DNA from 3 places in the Vibrio cyclitrophicus genome. Region 3 is predicted to be linked to each of the others. Evidence: riboswitches for the same ligand, from Rfam matches in the RefSeq annotation. Region 3 holds a riboswitch; each other region holds the start of a gene.
What was found. Region 3 has a riboswitch for thiamine pyrophosphate ahead of thiD (bifunctional hydroxymethylpyrimidine kinase/phosphomethylpyrimidine kinase). Riboswitches for the same ligand answer to the same signal wherever they lie in the genome.
Positions count from the first base shown of each region.

Region 1: linked by a shared signal. The riboswitch ahead of thiB (thiamine ABC transporter substrate binding subunit) and the one ahead of thiD (bifunctional hydroxymethylpyrimidine kinase/phosphomethylpyrimidine kinase) in region 3 are both predicted to bind thiamine pyrophosphate.
Region 2: linked by a shared signal. The riboswitch ahead of thiC (phosphomethylpyrimidine synthase ThiC) and the one ahead of thiD (bifunctional hydroxymethylpyrimidine kinase/phosphomethylpyrimidine kinase) in region 3 are both predicted to bind thiamine pyrophosphate.

Region 1 is NZ_AP025480.1:365,136-375,055, reverse strand. Features, by position in the region: gene thiQ (thiamine ABC transporter ATP-binding protein) at 1-79, opposite strand, end outside; gene thiP (thiamine/thiamine pyrophosphate ABC transporter permease ThiP) at 90-1,685, opposite strand; gene thiB (thiamine ABC transporter substrate binding subunit) at 1,771-2,763, opposite strand; TPP riboswitch at 2,817-2,936, opposite strand; gene OCW38_RS01750 (flavin prenyltransferase UbiX) at 2,980-3,603, opposite strand; gene mpl (UDP-N-acetylmuramate:L-alanyl-gamma-D-glutamyl-meso-diaminopimelate ligase) at 3,642-5,000, opposite strand; gene fbp (class 1 fructose-bisphosphatase) at 5,271-6,281, shown strand; gene OCW38_RS01735 (gamma-glutamylcyclotransferase family protein) at 6,369-6,722, opposite strand; gene tamB (autotransporter assembly complex protein TamB) at 6,796-9,920, opposite strand, start outside.
Region 2 is NZ_AP025480.1:34,298-44,217, reverse strand. Features, by position in the region: gene OCW38_RS00195 (aminopeptidase P family protein) at 1-207, shown strand, start outside; gene thiH (2-iminoacetate synthase ThiH) at 343-1,470, opposite strand; gene OCW38_RS00185 (thiazole synthase) at 1,478-2,242, opposite strand; gene thiS (sulfur carrier protein ThiS) at 2,245-2,454, opposite strand; gene OCW38_RS00175 (HesA/MoeB/ThiF family protein) at 2,451-3,233, opposite strand; gene OCW38_RS00170 (thiamine phosphate synthase) at 3,223-4,515, opposite strand; gene thiC (phosphomethylpyrimidine synthase ThiC) at 4,515-6,464, opposite strand; TPP riboswitch at 6,595-6,693, opposite strand; gene crcB (fluoride efflux transporter CrcB) at 6,756-7,139, opposite strand; gene OCW38_RS00155 (multicopper oxidase family protein) at 7,240-8,622, opposite strand; tRNA gene OCW38_RS00150 (tRNA-Trp) at 8,942-9,018, opposite strand; tRNA gene OCW38_RS00145 (tRNA-Asp) at 9,079-9,155, opposite strand; rRNA gene rrf (5S ribosomal RNA) at 9,223-9,338, opposite strand; rRNA gene OCW38_RS00135 (23S ribosomal RNA) at 9,439-9,920, opposite strand, start outside.
Region 3 is NZ_AP025481.1:1,003,118-1,013,037, forward strand. Features, by position in the region: partial or broken gene OCW38_RS19420 (ABC transporter permease) at 1-716, opposite strand, end outside; gene OCW38_RS19425 (ABC transporter ATP-binding protein) at 820-1,584, opposite strand; gene thiD (bifunctional hydroxymethylpyrimidine kinase/phosphomethylpyrimidine kinase) at 1,574-2,467, opposite strand; TPP riboswitch at 2,564-2,675, opposite strand; gene OCW38_RS19435 (DMT family transporter) at 2,774-3,691, opposite strand; gene OCW38_RS19440 (helix-turn-helix domain-containing protein) at 3,777-4,505, opposite strand; gene OCW38_RS19445 (DUF4382 domain-containing protein) at 4,680-5,708, opposite strand; gene OCW38_RS19450 (DUF2999 family protein) at 6,132-6,383, opposite strand; gene OCW38_RS19455 (YdcF family protein) at 6,499-7,596, opposite strand; gene istA (IS21 family transposase) at 7,972-8,991, shown strand; gene istB (IS21-like element helper ATPase IstB) at 8,988-9,782, shown strand.

The sequences.
Region 1 (9,920 bases), on a different replicon from region 3:
TATCGCCCTGCTCTGCTTGGAAATCAAAACTAAACAACTCTTGGTGATAATGGTAATCCACATTTTTCATCACTAACATCATCGGTTCCTTAACTCTTTAGCTTTGAGCTTCGAGTAAACAAAAATTCAATCAAACTAAAGCTGCCCACACTCAGTAACAATAAACTCACTGACACCACTGCCGCCGCTTCCATTTGATAGCTGCCTAACAATTGAAATAGATACAAAGGCAAAGTTCTAAAGTCTTGGCTACCAAACAAGGCTATCGCACTTAAGTCGCCCATCGCCAGCATAAAGCTGATTGAGAATGCTTGCGCCATCGGTTTGCGCAATGCGCGCCACTCCACGAGCCTAAAGCGAGTGAACCCTGTCATTCCTAAGCTTGCACACACATACTGATACTGCTGAGAAAGATGCAGCATAGGTTGGGCCAAGGTTTTAATCACGTAAGGCAGCGCCATCAAGCTGTTTACAGCAATCACAATAAAGAAAGCCAAACTGAACACATCGGTAAATGAGCGCAGTAATAAGAAGAGGCCCGTACTGATCACTAAGCCCGGCGTCACCAAAATAATAGTGCCAATCAGCTCAATCTTATCCGCTCTATAGTTCTTGTTTTGCAAACGCCATGTGCGACTAGTTAGAAGGATTGCGATACCAATACCAACGGCGATAATGCTTGCGAGGGAAGCAACACGAACCGAGGTCATTAGCGCAGCCCAAAACGGCTCACTGCTCAGTACAGTGAGTGCCTGGGAGTTAATACCACTTAGAACAACCATGGCTAATGGCGGTAATACCAGTATTGAGACTATGATGATCCAAAAGCTATCCCAAGCTTTTGACCACCAGCTGTCCTTAACCAAATATTTATCTTCCGACAGCTGACTAGCCGTCACAGAGATGGGCTTAGACAAACGCTGAATACTCACCGCTAATACGCCACACAACAGCATTTGCCATATCGCGAGTAACGCGCCAGCCTGCAGGTCAAAGTCGAATTTAATTGCTTGGTAGATGGCTAGCTCAATGGTGGTTGATTTCGGACCACCACCCAACGCCATCACGGTAGCAAAGCTGGTGAAGCACAACATGAAGACCAAACCGCACACATGCGGCAGCTGCTGTCTTAACCTCGGCCATTCAACCCATTTAAATTTATTCCAATGGCTCATGCCTAAATGAGCACACAGCTTGTGCTGCTCGGCAGGCACGGTATCCAAAGCTTGCAGAAGTAAACGGCTGGCGTAAGGCAGGTTGAAAAAAACATGCGCTAGTAAAATACCATTCAAGCCATAAATCGAGAATGGTAACTCTATGTCTAAGTTCGCTAAGAACTTAGCTAACCAACCACTGTTGCCGTAAATCGCCAGCAAGCCAAATACGCCGACCAACACAGGTAGAACCAAGGTTGACGCGAACAACCTTAATAACAAGGCTCTTCCAAAGAACTGTCTGCGACACAGAGCATGCGCAATAGGTATAGCAAAGCCAACACTCAGCACAGTTGAGAGTGTCGCCTGATAAAAACTGAATTTCGTTACATGCCAATAGTAAGGATCAGACCATACTAGGCTGATATCAAGAGAAGGGGCATTGCTAAGCAATGCCCCAACTGCTGAAACCACGAAGGCGGTAATGAGTATCGCAACCCAGATCCCGACCTTAGGTGTTTTCTTTATCATAAATTAATTATTTACCGTAAATGGCTCATTCCAAACATCACGAATGAGCCTTTAAGTACAGGGCGCTCATCTTTTTAATAGTAAGTTAAAAAGTAAGTGCACTCTGCCATTCACGAATCCATGGCTTACGCTTAGATGCTATTTCTTCAGGCGTGAAACCTAGCGCTTTTTGAGGAACCGTAAGTTGCTCGAACCCTTTTGGAAGCTCAATATCTGTCACTGGGTACATCCAGTTACCCGTTGGCATCGCTGATTGGAACTCGTCACTCAGGATAAATACCATAAATTCATCAGCCAGCTTTTCGTTCTTGCTGCCTTTGACCTTAGCTGCCACTTCGACTTGAGTATAATGACCTTCTTCAAAGCTTGCTGCTGCGTACTTAGAATCACCTTCTGCAATGATGTGGTAAGCCGGAGAAGTCGTGTAAGACAGGACTAAGTCCGACTCGCCTTTTAGGAACATAGAGTAAGCCTCAGACCAACCTTTAGTCACAGTAACCGTTTTCTGAGCGAGCTTCTTCCACGCGTCTGTCGCTTCATCACCGTAAACAGACTTCATCCATAGCATCATGCCTTGACCTGGTGTTGATGTACGTGGATCCTGGTAGATAACCTTAAGATCATCACGCTGCTCAACCAGTTCTTTAAGGCTCTTAGGTGGATTTACCAACTTCTCTTTGTTGTAAATAAAAGCAAAGTAGCCAAAGTCATATGGAACAAAAGTGCTGTCACTCCAACCATTAGGAAGCGTTACTGCTGACGTATCAACACTGTGCTCAGCCAATAAGCCCGTCGCTTTCGCTTCAGCCATTAGATTGTTATCTAGGCCTAACACGATATCAGCTTTGCTGTTACCACCTTCAAGACGCAAGCGATTTAAAATAGACACGCCATCTTCTAGCGCGACAAAATTCACATCACAACCACACTTTTCTTCGAATGCTTTTTCAACGGCAGGACGAGGGCCCCAATCCGCAGCAAAAGAATCATAGGTATATACAGTTAGAGTATTGTCTGCAGCAACGGCAGAGAAAGAGATAGCTGTAGTAACAGCAAGAGTTGTAAATGTTAATTTCACTGGACGCTCTCCATGGTCTGAGCGGCACAGGTTTGAGGGAGGAGAACGGTAGAAGTTGTTCCTAACTCAATTCCTACGCCAGCATTATCTGGTTCAGGTTTACGGGTCCCAAGCACTTGCTTGATCTCAGCTCGCATTCATTATTTGAATGGTTTGCTCCCCGATGAGTGTTCAGAATTGTAATTCGAATTTTAACAATAAGCTATCAAGTTTGGATCAATTACGTTGATCGTACCCCCAACGTGGCACTAAACCTTGCTCGATACCAAGATGATCGAGAATACGCGCCACCATAAAATCGACCAGATCTTCGATCGACTTAGGTTGGTGATAAAAACCCGGAGCCGCGGGCATGATCGTTACGCCCATGGTCGAGAGTTTGTGCATGTTCTCTAAGTGCAACGTAGAAAATGGCGTCTCACGAACCACTAACAACAGCTGGCCTCGCTCTTTCATAACCACGTCCGCTGCTCGCTCGATCAGGTTATCTGATAGGCCATGAGCAATGGATGCCAAGCTTCCTGCAGAACATGGACACACCACCATCTGCTTCGGTGCTGCTGAACCAGAGGCAACCGGTGAGAACCAATCATCTTTGCCACACACCACCAGCTTTTCTGGGTCGCAACCTAAATGCTTAACTAAAGCTTGTTTCGCAGCATCTGGCCCAGCAGGTAACTTAAGTTCATGCTCGGTCGCCAACACCACTCGAGCTGCCGACGATATCAGCAAATAAACCTGATAATCTGCCGCCAGTAGGCATTCAAGTAAACGCAGTCCGTAAGGCGCACCAGATGCGCCAGTGAAAGCGAGGGTTATCGCTTTATCGTGTTTTGTCATGTTCTCAATTACTTCAAATTATAAGGTCGTGGATGTCGTTAGCCTTTGAGTGCCAATCCATCCAACAGTTTTTGGTGAATGCCACCAAAGCCACCATTACTCATTACCAAGATTTGGTCGCCCACTTGTGCCTCTGAGACAATTTTAGCAACGAATGCATCCATATCATCACTCACATACGCAGGTTGGTGACAAGCGTCTGCGACATCTTGAACCGACCAATCAATATTATCCGGTTGGAATAAGTAGGTAGAATCCGCCTGTTTCAACGAATCAGCCAAAGTTTCTTTGTGCACACCACGTTTCATTGTGGCAGAACGAGGCTCTAAAACGGCAATGATTTTTTTCGTGTCGACCTTATTACGTAATCCGCCCAGAGTAAGTTCAATCGCCGTTGGGTGATGTGCAAAATCATCATAAACAGAAACACCTGCCACCTCGCCTTTAAACTCCAAACGACGCTTAGTATTAATAAAAGTAGCTAACGATTCACAAGCTAGGTCTGGTGTCACGCCCACGTGTCGTGCAGCAGCTATCGCCATCAAAGCATTATTTACGTTGTGGTCGCCCACTAAATCCCAGTTTACCGTTCCAACACATTCATTTTGGAGGTAAACCTCAAATTGAGAGCCATCTTTAACCAGCTTCTTAGCATCCCAGTCGCCTTGCTCACCACTCGATTCTCTTTCACTCCAGCAACCGCGAGCTAGAACATCTTGAATAGCGGTGCCTTGCTTAGGTGAAAAAATACGACCGTTACTTGGTACAGTGCGCACCAAATGATGGAACTGTCGCTTAATCGCTTCAAGATCATCGAAGATGTCAGCATGATCGAACTCTAGATTATTCACTACCAAGGTTCTTGGGTGGTAATGAACAAACTTAGATCGCTTATCGAAAAAAGCACTGTCGTATTCGTCGGCCTCCACCACGAAGAACATACTTTCACCAAGGCGAGCCGATATACCAAAATTACCCAATACGCCACCCACTAAGAAGCCTGGCGCATAACCACAATCTTCTAAGATCCAAGCCAACATACTTGATGTTGTAGTTTTGCCATGCGTACCCGACACCGCCAGAACCCAACGGTCATGCAGTAGGAACTCTTGCAACCATTGCGGGCCAGATGTGTATCTAAGATTATTATCCAATACATACTCAACGCACGGATTACCACGGCTCATCGCATTGCCGATAACCACTAGGTCCGGCCTTGGCTCTAATTGGCTCGGGTCGAACCCTTCAATAATTTCAATCCCTTGAGATTCCAACAGCGTGCTCATTGGAGGATAAACATTCGCGTCACTACCCGTAACCTTGTGACCTAATTGACGAGCCAATACCGCAGCACCACCCATGAAGGTGCCACAAATTCCTAAGATATGAATATGCATATATTGCTTCCAAACGCTTGGCTAAATGAACCATGTTTAAATCAAACTATCAGCCTTCATTATCATGAATTGACGATTAAAAGCGAGTGGCAATGCAAAACAAATTTAGTCGACATAGTAAGTGAGATCTGTGTCGCTTAGTTCATTACCATTAAAAAGATCTAAGCCGTAGAATTTAGGTAAGCGTCTAGATGAATAAAGCCCACACAAGAGGCAGAATCTACAGTGCTCAAATCCCCCCTAATATTGAGAGAAGTTTAAGGAAATAACATGTCTGAGATGCGCACCCTTGGTGAGTTCATTGTTGCAAAACAAAATGACTTTCCCCATGCAAGTGGTGATCTATCATCCCTTTTGTCATCAATTCGTCTTGCTGCAAAAATTGTTAACCGTGAAATCAACAAAGCAGGTCTTGTCGACATTACTGGCGCTGTTGGTACAGACAACGTTCAAGGTGAAGAGCAGCAGAAGCTAGACCTTTACGCTAACGACAAATTTAAAGCAGCTCTAGAAGCTCGCGATCAAGTTTGTGGTGTAGCAAGTGAAGAAGAAGACGAAGCAGTTGCCTTCAATAAAGAGCTAAACAAAAATGCAAAATACGTTGTCTTGATGGATCCACTTGATGGCTCTTCAAACATCGATGTGAATGTATCTGTTGGTACAATTTTCTCTATCTACCGTCGAGTATCACCGATTGGCACTCCGCCAACAGAAGAAGATTTCCTACAACCTGGACACAAGCAAGTAGCCGCAGGTTACGTGATTTACGGTTCTTCAACCATGCTTGTTTACACGACAGGCGCTGGTGTAAATGGCTTCACCTACGACCCATCATTGGGTACTTTCTGTCTGTCTCATGAAAACATGATGGTCCCTGATGAAGGTAAGATTTACTCAATCAACGAAGGTAACTACTTCCGTTTCCCTACGGGTGTTAAAAAGTACATTAAGTACTGCCAAGAAGATGAGCCGAGTGACAACCGTCCTTACACCTCTCGTTACATTGGTTCTCTAGTATCGGATTTCCACCGTAACCTACTGAAAGGTGGCATCTACTTGTATCCAAGTACACAAAGTCACCCTCAAGGAAAACTACGTCTGTTGTACGAGTGCAACCCAATTGCTTTCCTTATGGAGCAAGCTGGTGGCATCGCATCAGATGGTGTTCAACGCATCATGGATATCAAACCAACTGAGTTACATCAACGTGTGCCTTTCTTCGTTGGCTCAACAAGTATGGTACGTAAAGTAGAAGAGTTTCTTGAGCTTAACCGAGACTAGTTTTCTCGATTAATTATCAAAATAACGTCATTAAAAAGCCAGCATTCACATGCTGGCTTTTTGTTTGATACTCAGAGCACCGAGCGGTTACACGTTATTTCGCTTACACCAGTCACCCGAAAGTATTTCTTTATTCTCTGCTAGATCAAGCTGATACAAATATACCCATGCTAATCCAAATATAGTTTCTATTTGCTCGCGACGATACTCAACCGGGACATCCTCTAACCGATCGAGCGATGCCAGAACTTCGTCGTTAATTAAATAGACCTCACCAGCGACACTTTTCTTTCCAAAAACCATCGCTGGATATGCAACTAAATCAAAAATAGCATAATATTCAGGTGTATCAAACCTTCCTAAGTACTCGCACTGCTGCAAATAGTGATGGTTAGATTGACCTTGTCTCAACGTTCCATATACAAAAACAAGATGCTGCATACGCCCTCCATGACCCTTTCTATTTGTGTACCAATCAATGTATGAAACTACAGCAACTCGAATTCAAATGAATTTACTCAAATTCGAATTGATAAAGAAGGTCCACAGCACTATCAAGGCCAGATACTGCTTCCACGTAGAGATCCTGCATCAATCGATAACGAACGGTAAACTCACCCAATGAGTTGAAGATACCCACGCCATATTTGACTTGTAACCCCGGAAGGATATAACCACTCACCGTCACTTGAGAGTCATCTCCAGAGCCTGCGGTATCCAATTGTAGATCCTGTACGCCAAATGCCTCGCCAATTTCGCCAACGACCTTACCGCTCTTCGCTAAGCTCAAACCAATTAATGTGGTCGTCATAGAACCACTCGACTCTCCATCGATATCTTGGCCCCGTAAGATATAGGATAGCGCGTTGGCTTGCGGCATCGCAGGGTCAGAATAAATCTCGATGGTCGGCTCTGTAGCAGGGCCTGTAACTCGAATCCCAGCAGTCACGTCATCCTGAGTATTATCAGGGTTGCGAATCGCATTTATCGCTACATATGGCTGATCCGGTGGCCCATTCATTAGGATCTTGCCCTCTTCAATCAGGAGGTCTTGACCGAATGATTGATAAGTACCATCTACGATATTTACTTCACCGGTGATAAACGGGCCTTGATCTTTTTGAGCCACATTCAACTTACCCACTAAATCACCTTCAAGGCCAAAGGCTGAAAGCTTAAAGTCATCACCAATTGAAATATTAATATTAGTCATCACATTGAATGGAATCGTATCTTCACTTTCTGGTTGAAGGTCTTTATTCAAAATAACTTGATCAGAAGACACACCAACTGCTGACGGAGGTAAATCTTCTACGACAATTCGCCCCCATGGCAATGCAATGTCACCCGTAATTTTTGCAAGCTCCGGCGTAACATCAATGGTCATATCAGGAACTACTTTAACCTTGACCATCGGTGGAATATCAACCATCAACTCATCAGCAAAGATCCGGACATTTGATCGCCATGCTTGAAGATCCTGCCAATCTCCGGAGCCCTCAATATCAAGGTGGCCGTCTGGAGTCTCGACATTCGCATCAAGCTTTGCGCTGTAACCGTTAAAGTCGAGATCAATACGACCGTCTTTAACATCCACAGGCGTCACATCCCCTTTAACTTGAATCCCATTAACCGAGAATTGACCAAAAACTTGGGGGTGCATCAAAGAACCTTGGACCTTTAAGTCAGTCTCAAGATCAGCCTTCAGCATGCTGTATTCACCAAGGATCGGCTGTAAGAAGTCCAAATGGAATGTCGTTAGTTTAATTGCCGCATCGACCATTTTGTCTTCAGCAACAATATCTGGTAACGACACCGTGCCAGATAAGTCACCATTATCAGAAACATCCAACTTAAAGTCGGCATCCAGTTTGTTGTCTTTCAGCCGTGCATTCAATGCAACACTTTCCCACCCCAGTGTGATTGGCTCTCCGACTTGCTGAACAACCTGACCTTTTGGCATATCGACGCTAACCGTTACTTCAGGTTCGCCTTGTTTCGACCATTTGGCATGAGCGGTCGCATTCACTAAGCCCTCTAGTTGCGTCTCTTTAGGCACAAAGGCTTTAATCTGATCGAAGTCGAATTGGTTGATGGCCAACTTGGCCTCACCCGAATTTCCAACACGAACGTCTTCATCCAAACACACACTAGAACCGGCCTGTTTCCAACAATGAGCTTGAATATCGGCAAACTGCTTGTCGGCATCGGCTTTAATTGCGACGGGTTGGTCTAGCACCCAAGGTCCTTGTTCCGTGGCGATTTTGACTCGATCTAACGACCCATTCCAAATAATAGAAGGCTTTTGAATCAGCTCACCCGAAATAGCCAAGCTTGTGGAAATCACGTCGGATACCACGTCGAGCGTCACGGTATGCTGCTTCTCACCACCTTTCACGGTGAGATCAATGCTGTCAACCTTTTGCTCTTGATAGGCTAGGTTATTCGCTTTCAATACCAAATCAGCCTGAGGCGCAGGCAATGGAATCACTGAACCACGAAGAGATAGAGATTCTAATGTAGCTTCATCGTTCCAATCGACACGGTCGACGTTAAGAACAATGTCAACTTCCGGCTCTTTGAAAGGTCCGCTGAGACCAATATCGCCAATCACTGTACCTTTCAGTTCAGGAATACTTTTCGTTAATTGGGGAAGGTTAATAGCAACGCCCATATCCCACTGCTTGTCGAGTTGACCCTGTGCTTTTATAGAATTAACACCGTGAGCTAAGCTCAGGCCGCTGGTTTTTAGTTTAGGCTCACCGCTCGCGCTGCGGTCAGACGCTGATAACTGGCCTTCGATATCCAGAGGATATTCTCGCAAGACCCCCTCGATATCTAACTTAGGCAGCTCAATCGCCCAACCACCCGCTTCGGTCAACTCACCCGAAGTAACGATGCTTCCGCTAATGTTACCTTCGGCTTCTGGCCACTGCAGACCCGGCTGAATATCCTTCAGCGTCACATCGGCTTGCCAGTTAATAAGCTTCTTCCAACTCGCTTTAACCACACCATTGAGTTCACCACCCAGCGTGTTCAGTTTTAAGCGCTCAAGTTCAATCTGCTCGGTGGTGCCCTTACCCTCTAGGTCGATGGTTAAGGCAGGTATCTCCTGACCATCCGCTTCACCTTTAAACTGCACATTAAAACCATCTAATGAGCCATCGGCTTTAAACTTCTCGATAACCGCTTGGTAATCACTTTTACCAGTAAGAGGCCATTGCGCTTTACCTCCCTCTAAAAGAAGGTCAAATGGCAGAGTCGGCTCTAAAGATTGAATATCTCCTGACAGCTTTGCCTCAATCAGTTCAGAAAACTGAGAATCGAAGTGTAGCTTCGCGACACTCCCTTGTGCTTTCAGCGACAGTTTTTGACCTGTAAGATCAGTTTCTTTCACCTGTGCATTTAAAGAAAGGTCTAACGGATAGCCATCTTTAAGCTCAACTTTAGCGGCAAGGTTAGCGCTTGCTTGTGGCATATCAAGTTCAAGAGTAGAAACTTCGACCGTGTTTTTACCCGCTCGAGCTTCAAGCCCAAGGTGGTTTACCACAATCGGTGTTTCTTGTTCTAAGGTGAAACGGTTGAGGTCAAAACGCTCCAGCACAATCTGTAAAGGGACCCAAACTTCAGGCAACTCGA
Region 2 (9,920 bases), on a different replicon from region 3:
CAGGGTGACTTCTCTGTATTGACGTTTGAATCACTAACTCGTTGCCCAATCGATAAGCGCAACATCAATGTTGATTTGCTAACACGACCTGAACTGGCATGGCTGAACGACTACCATCAAAAAGTATGGAGCGACGTTAGCCCATTAGTTGAAGGTGATACGTTGGAATGGCTACGTCAATCAACGACACCATTAGCTCACGCTTAATAGCTTTCTAGGCTGTTTACTTAACCAAAACAAGCTCGCTAAATTAGATATAAAAACGGCTACCTAAAGGTAGCCGTTTTTGTTTGTCGATAGCATCCCATCGATGTTTCACGTGGAACATCAACCAAACGTTGATTAACCAGAATAGGCACTGTGCCAGTCTCGCCACACTGGGTCGAAACCACGCTGACGAATCATCGACTCAACATCGGCAGCACTTCTCTCATCACTTATCTCAAACTGTTCGAGTTCTTCCTCACCCGAAGCATAACCACCAGGTTGGGTTTTTGACGCAGCCGACATACTGGTGATTCCTAATGGCAACACATTGTCGCGGAAGGTTGCTGACTCACGAGTAGATAGAGATAACTCGACCTCAGGGTTTAAGAGTCTATATGCGCAGATAAGCTGAACCAACTGTTTATCGTTCATGACCGACTTAGGCTGCAAGCCTCCATTACCGTCTCCACCCTCGCACGGGCGAAGACGCGGGAATGAAATTGAATAGCGAGTCTGCCAATAAGTGCGCTCCAGGTAATCCAAGTGAGCAGCAACAAAGAAGCAGTCGGTTCTCCAATCTTCCAAACCAATCAAGGCACCAATACCTATCTTATCGATCCCCGCTTTTGCCAAGCGATCAGGAGTTTCAAGACGATATTCAAAATCCATTTTATTGCCACGTAGATGATGCTCAGCGTAAGTTCTTGGCTGGTAAGTCTCTTGGTAAACCATAACAGCATCTAAACCGAGAGATTTAAGCTCTGCGTAATCATGTTGATCAAGCGGCTGCACTTCCATTGCAAGGTAGTTAAATTGCTTTTTGATAGTCGGCAACACCTGTCGAAAGTAATTCATCCCGACCTTAGTTTCATGTTCACCGGTGACCAACAAAACGCTATCAAACTTCATCTTTTTGATAGCCGCACTTTCGGCATCAATTTCATCCAAAGTAAGCGTGCGGCGCTTGATACGATTCTCCATTGAGAAACCACAATACGTGCATGCATTCGCGCATAGATTCGAGAGATACAAAGGAATATAAAGCGACATTGTATTACCAAATCGCTTACGAGTTAGCGCCAACGATTGTTGTGCCATCTGCTCTAAGTAAGGTTCTGCCGCCGGAGAGATCAGAGCCTTAAAGTCTTCTAGGTCGCGTTTGGGTTTACTCAGAGCACGTTCAACATCCGCTGCCGTTTTACTGAAGATAGACATACCAATGTCATCCCAGTTGAGCTGTTTAAATCGATCAACAAACGTCATGGCAATATTACTCGTCTAGAAATGAAGTTAACGGACTGGAAGCAACCGCGTGAGATACCTGACCAGCGAGACCAGCAAGGTAAGCCATACGACCTGCTTCAACTGCCAACTTAAAAGCAATCGCCATATCAACAGGTTGTTGGGAAGCCGCAATCGCCGTATTCACTAACACTGCATCTGCGCCCATTTCCATTGCGCGAGCAGCATGAGATGGTGCACCTATGCCTGCATCCACAATCACAGGGACATTCGCTTGGTCGATAATGATCTCTAAGAAGTCTGCCGAAGCGATACCTTTGTTTGAACCAATTGGGGCACCTAGCGGCATAACCGCAGTACAACCCACCTCTTCCAAGCGTTTACACAATACTGGATCGGCATGACAGTAAGGCAACACAATAAAGCCATCTTTAACCAGTTGCTCAGCAGCTTTAAGCGTTTCAATTGGGTCTGGCATCAAGTACTTTGGATCTGGGTGAATTTCCAGTTTGAGCCAATTTGTGCCTAGAGCTTCACGAGCCAAATGCGCAGCAAAGATGGCGTCTTTTGCATTCTTAGCACCTGACGTATTCGGTAGTAAGTTCACGCCAGCATCAATGATGGGTTGTAAAATGTCGTCTTGCTCAGAGCGAATATCAACTCTCTTAAGCGCCATAGTTGCCAATTCCGAACCTGAGGCCTCGATAGCACTCGCCATCAATTGCTTATTGGCGAACTTACCCGTTCCAGTGAAGAGTCGTGATTGAAACGTTTTATCTGCGATAGTTAACATGGTTAGCCTCCTGCAATGGCTTGGAAAAGAGATATAGCGTCGCCTTCATTAACGACTGTTTGTTGCCACTGGCTACGCGGGACAACCGCATTATTGATTGCAAACACACAACCTAGATCAGGTAATGCTAGAACTTGGATAATGTCCGCTAGAGACGACGAGTGTGCTACTTGTTCTGATTGTTCGTTTATCGAGATAGTTATATGGCTCATTGGATTTCTTCTTCTAAATGCTTAACTACAGACGCACTGCACACAAGACATTCACTATCTTGAGTGACCATAAGGTTTTGCCAATTCATCGTCTGGCCATCGAACAGTTTGAGTTGATGTGTTGCGACCTGAAACTCACCACGAGTTAGACGTTGAATAGCAGCCAAAGCTTGAAGGTTACCTATGGTGCCAACAACTGGGCCTATGATGCCGCTATCGCTACAACGCGTCGTTTGTGGATGCTGTCTGAACGGGAACAAGCAGTGATAGCACCCTTTCTGATTCTGATAATCAAATACAATAAACTGGCCTTTCCAGCCAATTGCAGAACCAGAAATCAAAGGGGTCTTCGTGCTGAAACATGCTTGGTTAACCTGCTGGCGTGACGCGAAGTTGTCAGTACAATCCAACACTAAGTCAGCTAGCATCACTTCAAGCTCAAGCTGACTTTCACTCATTCGTTGATTGATGGTTCTTACTTGGCTGCGACCATTGAGCTCACTCAGTTGTTGCTTTAACGCTTCAACCTTAAGCGAACCTAACTGACTTTCCCTGAACGCGACCTGCCGTTGCAGGTTCGATGAATCGACACAATCATCATCAACCAGCACGATCTTTCCAACACCAGAAGCAGCTAGATAAAGAGACGCGGCATTACCTAAGCCACCACAACCAATCAACAACACATGACTATTTAGTAAGTTGCGTTGCCCTTGCTCACCCACTTCAGATAACGCAATTTGTCGTTGATAACGAATGAATTCAAAGTCACTCAGCATAGCTAGGCTCCGACATAACCTCTTCTTTGAGAGTTGAAGGTTTAGACGTCATCTGTTTTTCGAAAAATTCGATCACTTTCTGTGGGTCTTCCGCCAATGTAATCGCACGTACCACCGCCAAGCTCGATACCCCACACTCCCACACCTGCTCGGCTGTCGATTGGTCAATACCGCCAATAGCAACCGTCGGATAGCCAGTAAGTTCTTCTGTGTATGGGATAGTATCAATCAGCTGTTGATACAGAGATAAACGAACTAAACCCTGAGGTTTCGATGGCATCTGTTTAGTTGTTGTTGGGAAGATATGCCCTAGCGCAATATAGCTTGGGTTGATTTGAACAATGCGTAGCAACTCGTAATAGCCATGAGTCGAGAGTCCGATCTTAATACCCGCTTGGCTCAACTGTGAGAGGTTTGATTCTTCAATATCCTCTTGCCCCAAGTGAACACCAAAAGCGTCATGCTTGAGTGCAAGCTGCCAGTAATCATTGATAAAAACTTGAGCGTTATGCTCTCGACCAAGCTCGATAGATCGTGTGACTTGTTGTTCTAAGTCCGCTTGATGCGGGTTCTTAATACGTAGTTGGACAGTGTTGATTCCAAGCTTGAGTAATCTTTCGATCCACTCAACATCATCAACTACGGGGTATAAACCGAGGCTACTCTTATTCAATTCAGGAAAATAAAGTGATGTTCCTTGGTTAGCCCAACCTACGCTTATGTCCAACCGTTGATCTTCAAGAACAGGGATAGGAAAGTCTTGATAATGTGCTGGCCATGTTCCACGTGAAACATTCGATGCAGCGCGAGCTAAAACTAGTGCGTCTTCTAATGGGAATTCCAGCGCCAACAAAGTAAGTAACCAAGCAAAATGACCACTACTATCTAATTCTTGATGAGCTGTAGTTTCACTCTTAATGACACGATTAGCATCTAGGTGAGACCAAATATCCATTACAGATGAATCATCTGAGACACCAATATAGATAGTGTTTGGAGATTGTGTAAAGGCACCACAAACGTCAGTTAGCGCGACAGAATGACTGTAATCAACAACATGATTCAGTTCCGCTAACTTACACTCCGCCAATGAATCAACATCATGAACGAAGCCAATAGATAACGCCTGCTGAGCATCAACGATAGAGAAGTATTGAGTTGGGCTTACGCCCAACTCAACTGTATCGGTTGCCAAACCTTGTCGCTTAGCAACCAATAGACAGTTCTGCACCTCTCCCGTTAACTCAATATTTTGAGATGGGATGAGTATCTTCACTGTCATTATTCCTCTAATTGAGCTTCTTTTGCACCTACTGCAGGGTGGTAAAGTTCAGAGCCGGTATCACGGAACTCTTGTGATTTCTGACGCATCCCTTCCAACGGGTTATCCAACATCTTAATTTCGATAGCCTGATCAGCCGCCACTTGTTCGGTGTCTTTCGCATACTCTCGTACTTCCTGAGAGATCTTCATCGAGCAGAATTTAGGTCCACACATAGAGCAGAAGTGAGCAACCTTACCCGACTCTTGTGGCAGGGTTTCATCGTGGAAAGAACGCGCGGTTTCCGGATCTAAAGCTAGATTAAATTGGTCTTCCCAACGGAATTCAAAACGCGCCTTTGATAATGCATTGTCGCGGATCTGTGCGCCCGGATGTCCTTTTGCCAAGTCTGCTGCATGCGCTGCCAGCTTATAAGTAATCAAGCCAGTCTTCACGTCTTCTTTGTTTGGTAAGCCTAGGTGCTCTTTAGGGGTTACATAACACAGCATCGCACAGCCGTACCAACCAATCATGGCGGCACCAATACCAGAGGTAATATGGTCGTAACCAGGGGCAATATCTGTCGTCAGTGGACCTAAAGTATAGAAAGGTGCTTCGTGGCAGTGCTCTAACTGCTCGTCCATATTCTCTTTAATCAGGTGCATTGGTACATGTCCAGGGCCTTCAATAATCACCTGAACGTCGTATTCCCAAGCCACTTTAGTCAACTCACCTAGGGTCCGTAACTCCGAGAATTGAGCCTCATCATTAGCATCTGCAATAGAACCCGGACGTAAACCGTCACCTAATGATAGAGCAACATCGTACTTCGAACAGATCTCACAGATCTCACGGAAGTGGGTATAAAGGAAACTTTCTTGGTGATGAGCAAGACACCATTTCGCGATGATGGAGCCGCCACGAGAGACAATACCAGTCACACGTTTAGCGGTCATAGGAACGTAGCGAAGCAATAAGCCTGCGTGGATAGTAAAGTAATCAACACCCTGCTCTGCTTGTTCAATCAAGGTATCGCGCATCACTTCCCAGTTAAGGTCTTCCGCAACGCCATTCACTTTTTCAAGTGCCTGATACATAGGAACCGTACCAATTGGTACTGGGCTATTACGCAAGATCCATTCGCGAGTCTCGTGGATATTACGGCCGGTGGAAAGGTCCATCACGGTATCGCCACCCCAGCGAGTCGACCAGACTAGCTTCTCAACTTCTTCTTCAATCGAAGAGCTTACTGAAGAGTTACCGATATTGGCGTTCACTTTCACTAAGAAGTTTCGGCCAATAATCATAGGTTCTGATTCTGGGTGGTTGATGTTCGACGGGATGATAGCTCGGCCTTCAGCGACTTCTTTACGTACGAACTCAGGGGTGATCTCTTTCGGCAGGTTTGCGCCAAAGTTATGGCCAGGGTGTTGGTGGTTCAGCTGCTCATCAGCGAATTTCTGACGTCCCATGTTCTCACGTATCGCAATGTACTCCATCTCAGGAGTAATAATTCCCTGACGAGCATAGTGCAGCTGAGTAACACATTGATCGCCAGTCGCGCGACGAATTCTAGGTAGGTTGCCGTAGCGAAGGTCGTCTAGGGTTTCATCTTGTAAACGTTCTTTGGTGTAAACAGAGCTTACATCATCTAACAGTTCCGTATCACCACGCTCTTCAATCCATTGCTCTCGCAACTTAGGAAGACCGCTATACAGGTCTATTTCGTGTGTAGGATCTGTGTAAACACCGGAGGTATCGTAAACTTGAATGGGTGCATTAGGTTCGAATACAGGCTCTTTTTTACTGCCACCCACAAGGCTATCAGCGAGTGATATTTCTCGGACAGGGACTTGAATATCCGCTCGAGATCCTTGAATGTAAGCTTTTTTTGAATTTGGATAAGGTTGTACGGATAAAGAATCAATGAAATTCTTCGCTTCCAGTCTTGCTTGTTTACGACTCGACATAGCATTTTTCCTTGGCTTTTAGCCATTATTTATAGGGATAAAAATGCTTGACGGATTTGATGCTACAAGAGGGATCACAACAAGAAAATACAGTTGTGATCTGGAGATAGATCTCTAGAAGGACTCTAGTTAGATATCTACTCTTGTTCCCTTCGCAGGTATTAGCCTGATCAGGTTCAACGGATCCCGAGTTAACGGTCTCAGCCATATGGCACTCCGACAAGTTCGATCGAGTATATAAAAATGGCTCGGATAAACCAAGCCGAGTTGTTAACAAATCGTAAGAAAGTTTTAAGACTTTATCAAAAGTTGGAAGCCGATCCATGCTGCTGAGATGCTGAGAACCACGTTGAGTAGCACATTGAGTCCCATCTTAAAGAAAGCACCCTGCTGCATAAGAAGCACGTTATCCATCGAAAATGTAGAAAATGTAGTCAGTGCTCCAAGGAAGCCAAGACCGATAATTTGTCTCCATGGTTCTGTTGCAACCATCTCATTCTCAAACGCTGCGATGAGTAAGCCCATAATTAAAGAGCCAATCACGTTAACAGTTAGCGTACCGTAAGGGAAACCACGCCCTAGCATCACCACACATAACTCTGAAATCAAATAACGCGAACAAGCACCAAATGCGCCACCAATGGCAATAAAACCTAAAATAGATAACTGACCCATGAATCCTCCCAAACAATAGTCCCTATATTCTAGCTTTACCGTCGATAAAAGCGAGGGTAGAAACTAAGAATGCATGCGCAAATATTAAACGTTACAGGTGTCACTTAACTTCAATATATCCCATCAATCCTGTTTTCATGTGCTCAATTACATGACAGTGGTACATCCAGCGTCCGGGGTTGTCTGCAACAAATGCAGCTTTAGCTCGGCCATTTTTTCCAAGTAACACTGTATCGGTATGGAAAGGCTCTTCAATTTTTTTACCATCAAGTTCCAATACAGTAAATGTATGACCATGAATATGAATCGGGTGATGATATTGAGTGACGTTCTTAAGATCGAATATGTAAGTCTTACCCAACTCTAAAGTCGCCAATGGTTCAGGAATATTGTCTTTGCTCATTCCTTCCCATGCTCTTTTATTTGTTAGCCAAAACTTAGGCATCGATTTTCCATCTTTGGATACTGGAGAAACAGCCCCTTCCCATTCAAATAAAAAGTCGATCTCTTCAGCATTAGCAAGATCTAGGTTGGGCACTGGATTCAATGGTAGTAATGGCAACGAACGTCCTTGAGCAAATGCTGAATCTACGACTTCAAATTCACACAAAGAAAATGGGAAACGCCCCTTCATATGGAGAACGTTAACTCGCTCACCAGCTTTAGGAGCGATCAGTCCGATATCAACACGCATACCCGGACCAATTTTATGTTGAGTCAGTTTATAAGGCGTTTTTACAGGATTACCATCGATGGCTATAACCCATGCTTCAGCCCCTTCGACAGCAATAGGGTAAGTGATCGTATTATCGACATTAGCAATACGCAGTCTAGTCGCTGCATACTGCTTCAACTGATATACGGGTTCATGGACTCCATTAACACTACTCCACTCCCCAGGAGTGCCCATACGAGCACTGAGTCGTGGGATCATTAAATCTTTCCATTGACCCTGCTTGTCGATGTGCCAATGCTTAAGCATCAATGCGTGTTCTTCATCGAACCGTACTGGATTGCTCTCTTCTACGATAATAAGACCAACTAAGCCCATACCAAGCTGCTTCACGCTATTCATGTGTGGGTGATACCAAAACGTACCGGCATCTGGCGGCGTAAACTCATAAATGAATGTTTCACCTGGCATGATTGGTGGCTGACTTAAGAAGGGAACCCCATCCATTTCGATAGGAATTCTTAAACCATGCCAATGAATAGTCGTCGGCTCTGATAGCTTATTCGTAAAGCGGATCGTGACCTTTTCACCCTGTCGACATCGAATCGTTGGCGCTGGAATCTGGCCATTGAAACCCAAAATATTGGTATTAAATCCCTTCACTAACTCTGCTGTTGAGGGCTCAGCAGTTAAGTCATAAACATACTTTCCTTGCTCATCAGCAGACCGCTTCATTGAACAAGCGGGTAGTACTGTTAATGCAGATATAGCGAGAGATGATTGAATAAACTTACGACGGGAAATATCCATATTTGTTGCCTTTTAGTAATAACGACCAAAATGTAACAAAATATTGAGAATAATTCTCATAAAGAAGTGTGGATTGTGTTGTTAATTGCTTATAAAAGAGACTGAGATAAGTAAGCACTTACATTTCTAAGACAATATTCTATTCAAGGTAGGTAATTATCAATTAAAAATCGAACAAATATAAATCAAAAAGACTCTAGGATTTCTGCTTCGATGGGGATCAATATAGTCGACTTGGCTGACACTCCGGTCCTCAACGTCACTTTGAAAAAGTGACAGATACAAAAAAGCTCCAGCATTTCTGCTGGAGCTTTAAATATGGCAGGGGTGGAGAGATTCGAACTCCCAACACGCGGATTTGGAATCCGCTGCTCTGCCAATTGGAGCTACACCCCTAAAACTTTATCTTGCTTCAGATTCGAAAAAACCTCGCACTAGGCGAGGTTATCGAATAAGTGGCGGAGTGGACGGGACTCGAACCCGCGACCCCCGGCGTGACAGGCCGGTATTCTAACCAACTGAACTACCACTCCGCAGTGGTCAACTCACTAAGTGAGCGTCCATATCTCCAGGTTGGTCAACCTAAAGATTTAATTTAAAGCCTGGCGATGTCCTACTCTCACATGGGGAAGCCCCACACTACCATCGGCGCTATTGTGTTTCACTTCTGAGTTCGGCATGGAATCAGGTGGGTCCACAATGCTATGGTCGCCAAGCAAATTTTAAAATTCGGAAAACTGTATTTAAAAGTTATGTCTCTTCAAACGCATTCAAGGTCTGTCTTTCTTTGAGTCCACAAAACCCCTTGGGTGTTGTATGGTTAAGCCTCACGGGCAATTAGTACAGGTTAGCTCAATGCCTCGCAGCACTTACACACCCTGCCTATCAACGTCGTAGTCTACGACAACCCTTTAGGACACTTATAGTGCCAGGGAAAACTCATCTCAAGGCTCGCTTCCCGCTTAGATGCTTTCAGCGGTTATCGATTCCGAACTTAGCTACCGGGCAATGCCATTGGCATGACAACCCGAACACCAGAGGTTCGTCCACTCCGGTCCTCTCGTACTAGGAGCAGCCCCTTTCAATTTTCCAACGCCCACGGCAGATAGGGACCGAACTGTCTCACGACGTTCTAAACCCAGCTCGCGTACCACTTTAAATGGCGAACAGCCATACCCTTGGGACCGACTTCAGCCCCAGGATGTGATGAGCCGACATCGAGGTGCCAAACACCGCCGTCGATATGAACTCTTGGGCGGTATCAGCCTGTTATCCCCGGAGTACCTTTTATCCGTTGA
Region 3 (9,920 bases):
ATGGCTTTTTTGAGTAACTTATCTGTGATGAAATAGAGCGAGATAGACAGCACCGCCAAGATAAATAAGGCCGCAAACATCTCATCAATGATCATGCGCGCATTGGCTTGTAGCATTAAGTAACCTAAACCTTCACTGGAGCCTACCCACTCACCGACGACTGCGCCTATTGGGGCTATCACCACCGCTACACGAATGCCAGACGCCAATGTTGGCAATGCAGCAGGAAGTTGGATATAGCGGAGCAATTGCCATTTCGATGCACCCATCGTCTTAGCAAGATCAAGATAACCTGTCGGTGTATTACGCAGACCGTCGTAACAGCAAGTGGTCACAGGGAAGAAGATAATGATCGCCGCCATCACCACTTTTGAAGCAATGCCATAGCCAAGCCAAAGCATAAGTACTGGCGCAATCGCAAATACAGGAATCGCTTGGCTAGCAATCAAGATAGGCAATAGCCAACGCTTCAACGGGTCAAACATCAACATCTGCAAGGCGAAAAACAGCCCCATGGATAAACCGAGCAATAGACCAAGTAAGATCTCTTGCGCAGTCACCCAAGTGTGTTTGAGTAACACATCGTAGCGTTCAATCAGCTTGAGGGAGACTTCTGCGGGAGCTGGCAGAATGAAGCTTGGCATCTCGAATATAATTACCACCATTTGCCACAAACCAAGAATCACAGCACTGCTAATAAGCAAACGCATAACAGGATTCATCTGGCGAGGACGCGCAGTGCTAGCCTGCGCGTTAGTTGAACTTTCTTCCATTGAGTTTTCTATCTTGGAGCTATCAGTAGCTTCACTTCGAGTTAGTTCATTCATAATCACGCTCCAACTGTTCTAAGATCGCTTGTTGTAGCTCGGCACACTCACCATCTAACACTCGTGGCGTTGACGTGTGAGGCACAGATAAAGAGTGAGCACTCGCAGGCGTGCCTTGCAACACATACAAGTTATCCGCCAGACGCACCGCTTCTTGTGGATCATGAGTGATCAACACAACGGTTTTACCCCTTAACAGTTCACACGCTAAACTTTGCAGCTTGTGTCTCGTTACCGCATCCAGCGCAGAGAAAGGCTCATCCATCAGCGCGACTGGCTTGTCTTGCATTAAGGTTCGAGCCAAAGCAACACGCTGACGCATACCACCAGACAATTGATCCGGCATAGCATCCGCGTAATCAGCCAGACCAACAGAAATCAGTAGCTCTAACGCCTGATTTTTATGCTCGATATTTTTATGCTTATCTGCGGAATTTTGAAAGCGATGGCTCAAACACACGTTGTCGATAACCGATAGCCATGGCAGTAACAAATCTTGCTGCGCCATGTAAGCGATGCGATCGGTGAGAGGCAATTCATCAGACGTTGCCAATGTGCCCTGCCATTCCACCTTGTCGTCCAACAAGCCTGCCAGATAACGCAATACCGTGGTTTTTCCGCAGCCACTGCGACCAAGTAACACTGTCCACTTGCCTGCTTTTAAGCTCAATGACAGTCCAGATAAGGTCGCGTGCTCGCTATCTCGGTAACGCAGAGTCGCATTACTGAGTTGAACGCCAATCGTATTAACGGACATTACCGTGCCCAACGAAGAAGTGATTTACAGGGCCGTGACCTTGACCAACTTGAAGTTCGTCGGCGTGAGCAATTGCTCGTGAAATGTATTGTTTACCTAGGTCGACAGCCTCTGGAAGTTTGTTGCCTTGAGCCAAGAAAGAAGCAATAGCAGAAGAGAGCGTGCAGCCCGTTCCATGAGTGTTTTTGGTAGGAAAACGCTTCGCGCTAATCAGAGCAGATGTGGTTGGCAGAATCAGTAAGTCGTTACTGTTTTCATCTTTCTCCAGGTGGCCGCCTTTCAAGAGAACCGCTTTAGCACCTAGTGCGCGTAAATCTTCAATCATGCCCTGCATTTCAGCTTCGCTTTCAGGTACCGGCTTGCCTGTTAACGCCGCGCCTTCAGGCAAATTAGGCGTAATGATGTCTGCCAGCGGAATCAGCTCTTGTTTCAGTGTAGTAATGGCTGAGTTTTCTAAAAGAAGATCACCACTGGTTGCGACCATTACAGGGTCAATCACTAAGTGTTTAGGTTGGTACTGCTTAATTTTATCAGCGACGACTTTGATGATTTGCGAATCGGCCAACATGCCGACTTTTACTGCCACGATATTGAGATCAGTAAAAACCGCATCTAACTGGCTAGCAACATGGTCGAGTGGAATAGGCAAAATGGCGGAAACGCCTTGGGTATTCTGAGAGGTAATTGCGGTAATTACCGAACAAGCGAAGCTGCCCGTTGCAGACATGGCTTTAATATCAGCTTGGATCCCTGCACCGCCGCCGCTGTCTGAGCCTGCGATCGTCAATACAATCGGAGTGTTTGTTCGAATCGAACCATCAGCAGAGTGCTGTGAAACTGAGGCTTTTAGCGTTAAATCTTTTGAATTAGAACTGTGTGTCATTGTCGCTCCTACTATCTTACAAGACGTAGGAGAACGAACACCGATCGAAGGAGAAGTCGCAATAAACACATGAAAGTTTTCATGGGTGCAGACGCAGATCAAGTGCTTATAGTTCCCTACGCCAGTGTTAACTGAATCAGGTTCAACGGGTCTCGATTAACGATCTCAGCAAACACCAAATAAGGTATATGCCCCCCGACTATTGATAGCGATAGTAACAGCACTCTCACAACTGAGATACTGATTTTATTCAATTATAAGAATTACACATGAAAAAATTTCAATTAGGCAAAACAAAACAAATACTTATAACGTTCCTTTAGATGGCTTCGACTGTATAAACAAGCACAACACAATCAGAGACATACCTAACCAGCCTGTAAAAGGAATCAGCTCACCGACAACACAGACGGCAAGCACCGCTGCAACTACTGGTTCAAACAGAGTCAGCAGATTGGCGCTACTCGCGGTCACGTGGCGTAAACCAAAACTGAACGCGATATAGCCCAAGCATTGTGGGATTAACGTCAGATAACTGATGACTAATACGTTAATCTGCGAGGAAAACAGGTTCTCCCCCGTAAACCAGAGCGTTGGCAGCAACAGCATCGCACCCAGGCCAAAAATACTGCCCATCGCCGCTTGTGACTTAATCCCTTTGTCGATCAGTGCTTTGGTCGCCCAAGAATAAATGGCGTAACACAACCCAGCGAGCAAACCTAAAGCAATACCGAACAGCTTGAGATCATCACCGGATTCATTCGTCGATGAAGATTCTGAAAACACCAACAACCCAATACCCACCACACCAATCGCAAAGCTAGTGAGCCAACGTTTGTTGATATTATACTTTTTGCTAATAAGACACTCTAACAGAGCAGAAAAGAAAGGTGCGGTAGCAATCGAAACCACTGTACCAATCGCCACGCCAGATAATTTCATTGAAGAATAGAAAGCTAAAGGATAGATCGCTAAAGCCAAAGCGCTCACTGCCAACAGCTTCTTATTCTGCAAAAGTTTATCAAGGGCTAATAGGATTTTTCGATACGCTAGGCCCGCTTGCATTAGGCCGCCGACACCCATAGAGAAAGCACCAATCGCTAATGGGCTTAGATCAGGCGCAAAACTTGCGGCGGTGCCTGTCGTGCCCCATAAAATGGAAGCAAACAAGATGGCTAAAGTGCCCGTTTGGAATTCGTTAACGCGATTGATGGCAAGATTCATTTCTATTACCCAATTTTCAGTTCTGAAATAGATAATAATGAAGATTGATAAAAGTTAGTTTGCCGAAAGGACGCTATTGTTGTTTCTAAAGACTGTCTTTCATTGAGCCTAGAAACGCCCTTGGAGACATTCCAAAGTGCTGAGAGAAGCGGCGACTGAAAGCAGAAACATCACTATATCCCACATTTTCAGCGATCAATTGAACAGGTAAATCTGTGTGGGTTAACAAGGCTTGAGCTTTCTCCATACGATATCGAGTGATGTATTTAAGCGCACTGATACCCAGGCATTCTTTGAAGCGTTTTTTAAATTGAGTGGGACTCAAACAGGCCGTTTCTGCAAGTTGTGATATGGATAACGGTTGCGTGTAGTTATCCGCTATCAGCCTTTGTACGGCGCGGATTCTTGGGTCGATGCTCTTGCTCACTTGTTGTTGCTCTAACAGCAGTGAAAACACATCCAAAATTGATGACTCAATACCGCTATCGACCTGATATTCCAACTGCTTCTCTACAAACAACAAGAAGCTCATCAAAGGTGGCGTTATCGTGAAAACCGAAAGCTCATGCTCTAACAAATGCTGCGGCAACTCCGCCATATCCGCGACAATAAACCGCGCTGCTTCATCCGCCTTAAACGCATGCGCGGTGGTTACTGGAATCACCACACATTCGCCCACCGCCACTTTACCGACATACCCCACCATTTCGATATTAATACTGCCTTGGATCGGCAATACCAGTTGATGATGGTCATCATGAGCATGGGTATTAAATTGCTTGGTGTAAGATCGAATGCTTAAGCTAGATTTCATGAGCAACGCCGGAGTACATTTCGCTAGGTTAAAGTAAGAGATACAACGTTACATTATCACTTCCCTAGAGTCACACTCAATGATCATCAAATTCATGCTAACTAGGTGACATGATCAAAAACGGCCTCCAAATAAGAGGCCGTATTTATTCGAATGCTAAATCACGTCAAAGATTTAAAACGATACTTGGTTATCCTGACCAACCACTACCTGAACACTATTTTGAACATCATAGATTTCAAAACCATCAGCAACCGGATCAGCATTGTCTTCATCACTGTCGTAATGCGCAGTACAGGTATAACCCAATGAGTAAGTACCTGGATCAATGAAGCCCAGAGAGAACTCATAGTTAGTCTGTGCTTCATTCATTGCTACTGACGCTGAAGTGATCGGTTTCACTTCATCACTGCCGCCAATCGGAGCCATGTTAGCTTTAGCGATGTCACCTTCATACAAATAAACCGATTGGACGAAGGTATTGTCATTTGTAGGGTTACAAGCTCCAAAAGTTGTTGTCGCTACAGTACCTTCAATGTTTCCTGTCTCAACCGTATTGATAAGGCTTACAGACGTTCTTTGAATAGTGTAATCAGGGAAAGTCGAACTGTTCTTTAGGCCACGTCGAAGATCGAACTCGACAACAAAATCGTTACTCTGTTGGTTCACATTAAATGAATCATTAAAGTAAAGCACGCCAGCGTTATCTTCTTTACCAACACCTTGCGGGCACGCGCCATTACCTTTCACCGTTAACTCACGAATCGAGTCATCGTTTTCTACAACATAAGATGGATGTGTCGGGTGATCGCCATCATTCGCAAACACACATAGTTTATAGCTACCTACTGGAACTACCTCGTTTTCAATCAAAGGAAGTGCATCGCTTCCTTGGTAATCCAATAAATTGACACTTAATGGAATAGGATCTTCACCGTCTGTCAACGGGTCGCCATTTTCATCAACGTAATCACCGTTTTCGTCCGTTTTATACACGTCATACACTAGCGTTGTACCTCCCTGAGTCGGAAGTAAAGCTACCTTGCTGAATGTCACCGTCACATCTTTAACATCATCGACGGGCGCATCACTCACACTCAAGGTAATGGGTGTCGTACTGCTTGATGATCCTGAGTCTCCGCCACAACCAACAAGCCCGGCCAACACAAGGCTAGCTAAAGCCGTTTCCTTTAAATATTTCATAACTCATTTCCTATAAAATCACTGCTCAATAAAGGGCTTATTTGAGTGCCCTCTTATTCTTTTTCTTGTTGTGACCCATAAATAAACAGCGCTATTGTTTGATGTTTATATCCCTACTATTCAGGGCATTCCTCATCCAAAAAACACTGTTCATCAAGGTGCACATATCAAGTCGCACATAGGTTAATTAAGTCTAGTAAGTAAATTGTCAGTAGCAACGCATGTTTGGCAAAAGTGCTGTCAATTGTGTTGAAATAGTCGTTGAGTAGAAAATGGGAAGCAGGGATTGAAAGCAACTTGATCAAAGTGAATAATCGCCACCAAGATCAAAAAAGGCCGTTAAGACAGCCTGTTGCTGAACTTAAACGACCTTTTCATTGAATTTTGATTAAGCTAATTCGATCTTAGCTCATTCAAATTGACTTATTTTTGAAGTTGTTCTTTAGCCGCTTCAACCTTAGAGAAATCTAGGCCAAGCTCTTCAACGGCTTCTTTGATTAGCGCAGGGTTTTGCATTACCTGACCCATCAGCATTTGAAGTTTATCTTGTGGTAAGCCAAGTTGGCTGATTGTCGCCATTGCTGCAAGAGGGTTCTCTGTCAGCGTCTTGAATATCTCGCTGATTTGCTCATCGCTAATATTGTTCTCTTTCAACATTGCTAAAATCGGGTTCATCACTTTACCTTTGAAACACTAAAATTAATAGAGCGCCAGTTTACCACCTAGCGCCTCTCGATAGTACCAGCAAGTTGTGCTTTGCTTAACCCAAGTTATTGCTTAGATTTTAGGCTTAACGCGACTCTAGCGGATAAGAGCGGTAACTCCACATGCCATAGGTTCTTAGAGCATCACGATAAATACCTAACAGTTCGCCACTGCTTGCATTTTTAAGACTTTCTAATGGCTTGTCTGGGTAAGCAACCGTATCAAATGTAATTCCTTGAGGGCCAGTTTGCCAGCTCGCAATTTCAAACAAAGTTTGACCACGACGAACATGGCTTGCCGAGCTAATAATGGTCGCATGCTTAATATTATGACGAGCAAGCGCATAGCTACTGAACAAAGCATTCCCTACCGTGCTAGTCGCATAGTTCTCTTCAATGATACGATCTTTACTCACCCCTTTTGAAATAAGCCAATTCGCCATCAACTTGCCTTCTGTCTTGTGGTTCTTAGGCACGCCACCCGTTAGCACAATCATCGCATCCGGGTTGGCTTTAGACATTGCCAATGTGGTTTCAAGACGTTCAATCAAGATCTCATGCATTGAACCATCTGGGTTCAGCGCGTAACCCAAAGTAACTATCGCGCCGTGATCGCTCAGTAGCCCTTTATCTGCTGATTCTTTCAACGGTGTTTCTAATACGCGATCGACCGTAGCAAAGATACGTTTGATGTCTTCGGCTTTGCCTTTGTTCAGGCTCTCAAGCTTCTGCATATGCTTGTTGGATTCACTATCATTACCATCGAATCTTTGCCAAACCGCAAGGTAAGAATGAAGATCGACATCGTCTGGCGCAACCGTCAACGCTTGCTCAAACAACTCAATAGCGCGCTCTGCATTCTTGTTATAGATCTGAGCGTTCGCTGCCGAAATCAGCAAGTCAGTGCGGTAAGGTTCTAACTGGTAAGCTTCTAACAATCGATTCGTCACAATTTCCATGTTGCTTGGCATTTTAGCCGTGAAGCCAGCGTGAGAAATTCTTGCTGGAGACTTGAACGCTTGCAACGCATCAAGAAGTAGTTGGTCGACAACTTGTCGCTTAGTCACCAACTGCGCGTAATCCGCAGAAGCTTGTACTGCGCCATCGTTAGCAGCAAAAGAATAAGGAATTGCGCCAAAAGCCAGCATGCCACCAAGAGCGAGGGCGATAATGTTCTTTTTCATGGAAAGATCCTGTGTCGTTAAGTGTTCACATCAGATTTGCTCCCCAATGTAAGCCCCTAGTATTAAAAAACCGTGAAGCACACCAGAATCTACAGCGTTAATATTCCTTGGTTGCATAAGATGTGGCTGCAGATCACGATTTTATGTGCCTAAACACGCTCGCCAATCTAACGAGTTGTTGTATAACAATGATGTTACTGACTATTTTCGAATATCTAGCTTCAAATTCACACGCCTCCCCCACCATAATCGACAATTACATTTAGACTGACGACCAACTGTCAGCGCCGATGTAAAAATGACCCACTAACGCCGATTTAAAATTGACCCACTTGAGGCAAACTATCCGTTCGTAAATGGACAAAGCGGCGGATTATGATCAATCAGGAGCAACTAGTGGAAATACATGTTTTACATCAGCAAGGGTGCAGCATCCGCCGTATCGCCAAGGATTTGGGTATCTCAAGGAATACCGTTCGTAACTATCTCCGTGATAGAAGCAAAGCCCTCGTGTACCCCGAGCGTCAATCGCGACCAACTAAACTTCAGCCATACCATGACTACTTGCGTACTCGCATTGACGCAGCAAAACCGTATTGGATACCAGCAACAGTCCTACTACGTGAATTAAAAGCGCTTGGCTATGAGGGCGGTATAACGATGCTCAAGGAGCACATCAAGCAATACAAACCTAGCACGCCAGTCGACCCCGTGGTTCGATTCGAGACAAAGCCTGGTGAGCAGATGCAGGTCGACTTCACTACCATCACGCATTACGGCGTACGTGTTAAAGCCTTCGTTGCAACGCTTGGTTATAGCAGAGCGACCTTCGTTCGCTTTTGCGAGCGAGAGCGACAAGAAGACTGGGTTGAAGGTCTTGAAGAAGCGTTTGAATACTTCGGTGGCGTACCCAAAGAAGTTCTCTTCGATAATGCAAAAGCCATCATGATAGAACGAGATGCTTACGGTGAAGGTGAACACCGATGGAATCCTATGTTGCTCACTGCCGCTAAGAAGTACAACTTCAAACCAAGAGCTTGCCGCCCTTATCGCGCAAAGACCAAAGGGAAAGTGGAGCGATTTAACTCTTACTTGAAAAGTAGCTTCGTTACTCCGCTTGCAGCGACACTCAAACAACACGGACTTAAAGTCACCGTCGATGTTCTTAATGGGCATATCGGCGCGTGGTTAGAAACCGTCGCTCACCAACGGATCCACGGTACGACGGGTACAAAGCCTCAAGTTCTCTTAGATGAAGAGCGCTTTACACTTCAACCCCTCACGTCACCGACACGCCTAATGGTACCGCTAACAATGGGTGATAATGTAATGCCAGTTGAGAGCTTCCAACACCCACTCTCAACCTATGACGCGCTGTTGGAGGTACGAGTATGAACCTTCAAATGAATCGCATCGAAGCGGCCTGTGCAGCGCTGAAGTTACAAGCTATAGGTCAGGACTGGCCAAGACTGGCAGAAGTCGCTAATAGTCGTGAGTTCAGCCTAGCCGATTACTTAGAGTCACTTCTCAACGCAGAGCTTGATGCGAGAGCTGAACGCACAAGAGCCACGCTGACCAAATTCGCCAGCTTCCCTATGGAGAAAACATTCGATGACTATGACTTCAAGTTCGCAACAGGCGCTCCAAGAAAACAGCTTAAGGAGCTAACAGGGTTAGCCTTTATTGAGCGAAAGGAAAACGTGATATTACTTGGCCCAAGTGGCGTTGGTAAAAGCCACCTTGCTGTGAGCCTTGGTCAAATAGCGGTTCAAAAGGGTCTAAAGACACGCTTCATCACAGCAGCAGACTTAATGCTTCAACTGTCTACAGCAAAAACTCAAGGCAAGCTTGAAAGCTACCTGAGACGAAGCGTGCTCGCTCCAAAGCTTCTTATCGTCGATGAAATCGGATATCTACCGTTCGGCAGAGAAGAGGCGAACTTGTTCTTCAACGTCATCGCTAAAAGATACGAGCAAGGCAGCATTATCGTGACCAGTAACTTGCCGTTCTCTCAATGGTCAAATGCGTTCGCCGACGATACGACACTGACGGCGGCGTTACTGGATAGACTTCTTCATCACTCGCACATCGTACAAATCAATGGAGAAAGCTATCGATTACGAGGAAAGAAGGCGGCTGGAACCATACCAACGGTTCTAGAGAATCTATCTGAAAGTAGAAGTTAATTACGTGGGTGGGTCAGTTTTACTTCGGCGATAACGTCGATAAGTGGGTCAATTTTAAACTGGCGTTGACACAACATGAAAGCTCACATTCAAACACATACTTTCAGATATTTAAGATTCTCAACCGCCAATAGGTTC